DNA from 2 places in the Exiguobacterium sp. s101 genome. Region 2 is predicted to be linked to the other one. Evidence: riboswitches for the same ligand, from Rfam matches in the RefSeq annotation. Region 2 holds a riboswitch; the other holds the start of a gene.
The links. Region 2 has a riboswitch for FMN ahead of ribD (bifunctional diaminohydroxyphosphoribosylaminopyrimidine deaminase/5-amino-6-(5-phosphoribosylamino)uracil reductase RibD). Riboswitches for the same ligand answer to the same signal wherever they lie in the genome.

Region 1 (3,726 bases), on a different contig from region 2:
ATCTTCCAACAATGACACAGTCTGAGCTCTTCGCGGTCATGGTCGGTGGTCTTGCATCGGTTGCCGGATCTGTTCTTGCTGGTTACGCAGCGCTTGGTGTACCGCTTGAGTACTTGCTAGCAGCGAGTTTCATGGCAGCGCCAGCCGGTCTATTGTTTGCTAAAATCATCGTTCCTGAGTCTGAGGAAGCCGATGATGACATCGAAATCGTTGAAGACGAAGAGAATAAAGCAGCAAACTTTGTCGATGCGGCTGCACGAGGGGCATCTGATGGTCTCTTCCTTGCATTGAACGTTGGTGCGATGCTTCTTGCATTCGTCTCATTGATTGCACTCGTTAACTTGATCCTCGGATCAGTTGGTGGTCTTTTCGGATTTGACGGATTGTCATTACAGTTGATTCTCGGTTATGTCTTTGCGCCACTTGCTTTCGTCATCGGTGTACCGTGGGCAGATGCTGTACAATTCGGTAGCTTCCTTGGCCAAAAATTAGTCTTGAACGAATTTGTCGCATTCTCTGAATTTGCACCAATCATCGGTTCAGGTGATTTGTCAGCTCGTACAGAAGCGATGATCGCATTCGCACTTTGTGGTTTCGCAAACATCTCATCACTCGCAATCCTTCTCGGTGGTCTTGGTGGTATGGCACCAAACCGTCGTGGAGATATCGCACGCATGGGTGTTCTCGCGATTCTCGCAGGTACGCTTGCAAACTTGATGTCAGCTACTTTGGCTGGACTTCTTCTCTAATCGGTATAAGAAAAAAGCGATCACTTCGGTGGTCGCTTTTTAGTATACAGATGATTGGTGAAGTGTGATGTTCGGCCATTGGGTGCGCCAGTTTTTTTGTTTTAGTCGCTTCAAATAGATCGGATGGTTTGAAGAGTTTGCTTCAAAGAACGGTGTTGGCTTCACTTGTAGACTGAGCAAATCTTGAATCCCATACGGCGCGGCAAGGATGAGCTCGTCATTTGAATTGAGTCTCACCCCGACTGCTGTCACGGTCTCGGGGAAGTGTGCGAGTGCATCGGTCGATGAAGTGTACGGCGGGAGATGGTTCACATGATGCATTCTTGCTTGGTTTTTGACTGACCAAGGTACGCCTGGGTTCAGTTGATACAACGTCCGCTCTAATTTTTTCTCGGTGGATTCTTCCGGATGAATCGGGTCGAAATAAATCACATCCACGTCATCCGTCTCTGTCGGTGTATCGTATCCGTGAAGATGGTCCCGCACTTTCGCGCGAATATAACCCGCGCAAATCAACCAATCCGGTAGATTGAGGGTGGCGACAGTATGGAGATGCTGTATGAGTTCTGAATCTTGCTGAAAAAATGAATCAAATTCTGTTCGTCAGTCATCATTAGAGTACCCTCCCTAAATTTCGGTTAAAAAAGCACCTAGGCAAAGCCTAGATGCTCGTATATCGATTATGCTTGAAGTTGGACGCGTTGACGTTCGATCCACGGCTTCAATTTCATGAAAAGAGGGACGAAGAGCGCGCTGATTAAAATCGCTTTAATCAAGTTGAACGGTAAAATCCCGTAAAGGACAAGGTCCGTTTTCACTGCCGGGTCTGCCATGTCTGCCATTCCGAAAAAGAACGCATAGGCGGGCAAGATGACAAGATAGTTTAAAATGGCGAGGCTAAGTGCCATCGTAATTGTTCCGGCGAGTAAGCCGGAAGCGAGTGCTTTGTTCGTCTTACGTTTGTGGTAGAACCAAGCAACTGGGTACATGAAGGCTACACCTGCGAAGAAGTTTGCGACTTCTCCGACTGGTACACCGCCACCGTTAAAGACGTAGTACAAGACGTTTTTCAATCCGACGACCACGACTCCTGCGAGTGGGGAAAAGACGATTCCGGCAATGAGTGCAGGAATGTCACTAAAGTCCACTTTAAGGAATGGCGGTAAGAATGGGAGCGGGAAGTTGAATAGCATGAGTACGAACGAAATCGTCCCGAGCATCGCCAACGTCACCATTGTAGTCAGTCGTTTATTGCGCGTAGTTTTCATCAGAATCTCTCCTTTAGGTCGCTCCTCGATGAATGGCACCCGTCGCATATAAAAACCCGATTGCACTAGAGACAATCGGGAGAGTTTACGCGCATACGAAATAGATGTTTTCTGAGGTGGAAGAGTCCACGTCAAAGAAAACATCCGGATATCGGTCGGATGCCGCCATCTTCTCCCATCCAGACTATACTGTCGGCTTTCGAATCTCACGAAATCAGCAAGCAACGCCTTGCTCGCTCACGGGCTGAGAAGAATAAATTCTTCAATACCGCCGGTCGGGAATTTCACCCTGCCCCGAAGATGGAACGATTTAATTTTTTTTGTTACAGTTTAGTTATACAAGAAAATGCACAAAACTACAAGTCAATTGACTTGAAATGAAGATATATAAGGAGGAGTTCAAATGATTCATTTAACAGAGTCAGCCGCACTTCAAGTGCAAGAGATGATGAAACAGGCCGAACGCCCGGAAGCGCAATACTTGCGAGTAAAAGTACAAGGTGGTGGATGTACGGGACTATCTTACGGGATGGGCTTTGACGAGGAAAAAACGGACAAAGATGTTCAATTCGATCATCACGGCATCCGCGTCATCGTCGCTGAAGCAGACCATGGAGTCGTCGACGGACTCGAGATTGACTACAAGCAGTCGATGCTCGGTGGGGGCTTCACGATTAAAAACCCGAATGCCATCGCAACATGTGGCTGCGGTTCGAGTTTCCGGACGGCGACGAATGCCGGGACACCAGGAGATTGCTAACTAGTTTAGACTATGGAACGCCATAGTCTTTTTTTTGTGCAATTCGAGCAGTTACAGAACGGCAGGGAAAGGGAATGTAAGAAAGAGAATCGTATCAAAGGGGGCTAGGGTGATGAGGAAAGTATTGATTTTTGGAGGATCACGCTATTTCGGGAAACGGCTCGCGCTGCGACTTGCTGAAGCGGGGGACGATGTGACGATTGTGACGAGGGGCCAACTGCAAGTACCAGAAGCCGAAGGGATTCGGTCCGTCAAAGGAGATCGTCAATCGGTGGCGACATTGAAAGACTTAGCACGTGAACGGTACGATCTCGTCTACGACAATATTTGTTTTACACCGTATCAGGCGAAGATTGCATCAGATGCGTTCATGGGAAAGGTCGGGAAATACGTACTGACGTCAACGGTGTCGGTGTATGCACCGGGGCCTGATTTAAATGAGAGTGATTTTAATCCACTTCATTATGAATATCACTTAGACGCGGAACACGATTATGGACAAGGGAAACGAGAAGCTGAATCGTTTCTCTTCCATCGCGCCTCGTTCCCGGTGGTAACGGTACGCCTACCCATCGTTTTAGGTCCGGATGACTATACGGACCGACTCAAATTTTATGTAGATGCGATCCGAAACGAAGAACCGGTCGTTCTGCATCACCCGGAAGCGAGGATGGGATTCATCTCGAGCGCGGAAGCAGCAGGCTTTTTGGAATGGGTAGGACGTGCAAACGTCACTGGTCCATTCAATGCAGCGAGTGATGGCCTTATTTCCATGGGAGCGTTGATGGAAAGAATTGGTCAACACGTCGGAAAACCCGTTCAAATTATAAAGGACGGAGAGTCTTCCCCGTATGATTCGGATGTCGACTATTATATGTCGATTACCGAAGCAAAGAAGGCGGGCTATGTGTTCACACAACTCGATGATTGGATCGACCGAGTCATTCTC
Region 2 (3,726 bases):
TCTTCGACTGCCCGATTACTTTTTCCATATATTTCGCTAACAGATCACATTCTAAATTGACCAAATCACCCGTCTGTTTCGTTCCTAGAACGGTCTCGCTATACGTATGTGGAATTAACGATAGTGTGAATCCTCGCTCCGACACGTCAAACACGGTCAAGCTCGTTCCGTCTACGGAAATCGATCCTTTCGGTACGATGTAGGAGAGAAGCGCACGTTCACATCGGATGTCGACATACACCGCATTCGCGAGCTGTCGCTTCTTCGTGATTCGTCCGACCCCGTCGACATGGCCGGACACAAAATGCCCGCCGAATCGTCCGTTCGCCGACATCGCCCGCTCGAGATTGACACGTATTCCCGGTTTGACCCCTTCTAAACTCGACGCCTTCAACGTTTCCGGCATGACATCGACAGAGAACGTCGTGTCATCGAACGTCGTCACCGTGAGACAGATCCCATTCACGGCAATACTGTCCCCGATCTTCACATCATCGAGCACATTCTCAGCTGACAAGACGAGTCGTAAAGATGGCCCGTTGCGCTTGACCGCTTTGACCGACCCGATTTCTTCTACGATTCCCGTGAACATCAGAACGCCCCCTTTCGAAAGACGACTTTCAAGTCGGGTCCGACCGTTTCGACCTGATGAATCATAAAACGGGAGATGTCCTCAATCGAACCAACCTGTTGTGAGCGATAGACGCCATGTTTCCCGCCGAACACCCGTGGTGATTGATAGGCGACCCATTCATCCACGTAGCCTCCGTCAAGGAGTGATGTGACGAGCGTCGGACCGGCCTCGATCAATACACGCCCGATTCCATTCGCGTATAGTGTTTCGAGGACCATATCGAGCGACGTATAATCGAATAATTTGACGCCGACAGCTTGAGCTCGTTCACGTCGCTCTGCTTCATCAGACGAAGTGAAGAGGAGCACCGGGACGTCTTCTGCGGTCCGGGCCAGCGTACTGGCGAACGGTAATCGTAGGTCACGGTCGAGCACGACCCGTTTCGGTTGACGCGTCTCATGACCCAATCGAACCGTGAGCGACGGATCATCCGCAAGCACCGTGCCAATCCCAGTCAAAATCGCATCGACCGTGGCACGTAGTTCATGCACATCACGACGGGCTTCCGGGCTTGTCACCCATTGACTCTCTCCCGTCTCCAAGGCGACTTTCCCATCTAGGCTCGTCGCCGTCTTCAAGATGACATACGGTCGTTTCGTCTCAAGCGACCGCAAGAACGCGGGATTCAATGCCCGCGCCTCCTCCTCAAGCAGACCGACTTTGACCTCGATACCGGCCGTTTGAAGACGAATAATCCCATTACCTGCAACGAGCGGGTTCGGATCCTTCATGGCGACGATGACACGTTTGATGCCCGATTCCACGATCAGATTTGCGCACGGCGGCGTCTTGCCTTGATGCGAGCACGGTTCGAGCGTGACATATAATGTCGCCCCGTATGCAGCGGGACCAGCCATCCGGATGGCATGGACCTCTGCATGTGGTTCGCCCGCCTTGAGATGGGCACCCGTTCCGACGATGCGTCCGTCTTTGACGAGCACGGCACCGACGAGCGGATTGACACCGGTTTGACCATCGGCTGATTTGGCCAATTGAATGGCCTGTTCCATGTACTGTTTCATCTTTCTCCCTCCTTTTTCCGTACAAACAAAAGACCCTAAGGAAAGGTCCTTAGGGTCTTGGTGGGAGGGTTCCGTCGCTTTTGGGCAAGCCAAATAAACGTTTTCTATACAGAAAAGCGTACGACGAAGCACAGGTCACGCGGACCTGTTTTTTGTTCCTTCTCCCATCCAGACTATACTGTCGGCTCTAGAGTCTCACTAGATCCACCGTTCGCACACGTGCGCCCGGGTCACGGACTTAGGGCATGGGCCCATCACCGCCGGTTGGGAATTTCACCCGACCCCGAAGGAATATTTGTTTGTACAGATTTACTGTATCGCAATTATTTTTATTACGCAAAACAAAGAACGCCACTCGTGAGAGTAGCGTCCCGATTATGCGAGAAAGAGGACGACGAGAAGTCCAACAATCCAGCAATAATATGAGAAATATTTCAATTCGCCTTTCGCCATGATGTGCTGGAACCACTTCAACGAAATGGCCGTCAACACGTAAGATGCGATGAATGCCAGGATGAGCGGACCGAACAAGTCACGCGTCTCTGGATTCGTAAAGAGCGTCGGACCATCCAAAATCATCGTCCCGAGACTGATTGGGATGAACAGGAAGAACGAGAAACGAAGTGCCGATTCTTGCTTGATGCCGAGTAACATCGCCATGACGATTGTCGCCCCGGACCGACTGATTCCGGGAATGAGTGCCACGGCTTGCGCGAGCCCGATCAATACGGCGTCACGAAGCGTGATGCCACCGTCTCCTTTGTTCCCTCGCATGTCTCGGATGAACCAAAGGGCGAGTCCCGTGATGATGAGCGTATACCCGACTGTGGCCACGCCACCGAGCACTTCTCCGATCCAGTCCCCGAAAAGGACACCAAAGACACCGGCTGGCACCGTTGCAACGAGTAGTAATCCGATGAACTTCACATCGACCATCGTCTCGTCCGTTCGGTCTTTTTTGAATAAGAAGGTCCACAAACTCACGATGAGGCGAACAACATCCTTTCGATAAATCGTTAAGACAGCGAGAAGCGAAGCGAAGTTTACGAAAACTTCAAATGACAATCCCGGCAAGTCAATGTTAAATAGTTCTTGGAAGATAACGAGATGTCCACTCGATGAAATCGGAATCGGCTCAGTGAAACCTTGAATCAATCCAAGCAACGTATAAAATAACCAAACTGTCATAGTGATGATCCTCTTTTCTGTTTTTCACTCAATGCGGCTATTTTAGCAGAATCGGACTTTCATTGACCAGTCGTTTAATTTTTTTTGAACTAATTTCATAATTCGATTGATTAGTCTGAAAATTAAATTTATTATAGAAGGGTACTCATCTGGAGCGAAGGCGATGACCCCAACTCTCCAGTTGGGTACTTTTTTATAAAATATGACAATTTTGGATGATTAAAACTTTATGTTTACATTTCTCACGATATTCGATTTAATTTGTAATAGAGCTGTTACCATTTTTTGAAATTATCAACTGAGTCTTTAGTCCTACCTAATTCTTAGGAATTGTTTAAAAAATTTCAAATTCACGTTAATAAATCCAAAAAACAATCCGATAGTATGATTGTAGAAGCATTTTTTTCATCTTTGTCGGTTCAGATTTGAGTCCACGGAAGGAGGAACCATCATTGAGTCAAACGCTATCCACTAAATCCCATCACTTGTCCACCGAACAGCAAAGGATGATCCATTGCATCCGCCTTCTCGGGGACTTGCTGAAGGAACGTCCACGCCGGTCTGTCTACCGTCGCTTCGCGATGGAACAGAAATGGCCATCCCCTGAATCCATCATTCGTCAGTTCGGGTCATGGGCTGAGGCACTTGCCATCGCAGGCTATGAATGGCATGGAGAATCTACTGTCGAATTGCCAGACAAAATGCCGAAGTATACACGTGAGGACATCGTCGAGACGCTCGCACTTTATTCGCGAGACATGGGCTCGATTATCACCTTGAAGAAGTATCAGCAATGGCGAAAGCTCCATCCGAAGGCACCGAGCCATTATCATATCGTCAAAACGTTCGGTTCGTGGCATGATGCCTGTGCCGAAGCGGGCC

Region 1: it holds a riboswitch for FMN, as region 2 does, so the genes downstream of both, KNO76_RS09285 (ECF transporter S component) here and ribD (bifunctional diaminohydroxyphosphoribosylaminopyrimidine deaminase/5-amino-6-(5-phosphoribosylamino)uracil reductase RibD) in region 2, are expected to answer to the same signal.

What each region holds. Positions count from the first base shown of each region.
Region 1 covers NZ_JACSKX010000009.1:99,493-103,218, forward strand. The annotation lists gene KNO76_RS09275 (NupC/NupG family nucleoside CNT transporter) at 1-749, shown strand, start outside; gene KNO76_RS09280 (nucleotidyltransferase family protein) at 789-1,235, opposite strand; gene KNO76_RS09285 (ECF transporter S component) at 1,430-2,017, opposite strand; FMN riboswitch at 2,181-2,323, opposite strand; gene KNO76_RS09290 (HesB/IscA family protein) at 2,421-2,777, shown strand; gene KNO76_RS09295 (NAD-dependent epimerase/dehydratase family protein) at 2,890-3,726, shown strand, end outside.
Region 2 covers NZ_JACSKX010000008.1:91,991-95,716, forward strand. The annotation lists gene ribE (riboflavin synthase) at 1-592, opposite strand, end outside; gene ribD (bifunctional diaminohydroxyphosphoribosylaminopyrimidine deaminase/5-amino-6-(5-phosphoribosylamino)uracil reductase RibD) at 592-1,656, opposite strand; FMN riboswitch at 1,809-1,951, opposite strand; gene KNO76_RS08630 (undecaprenyl-diphosphate phosphatase) at 2,032-2,844, opposite strand; gene KNO76_RS08635 (homing endonuclease associated repeat-containing protein) at 3,297-3,726, shown strand, end outside.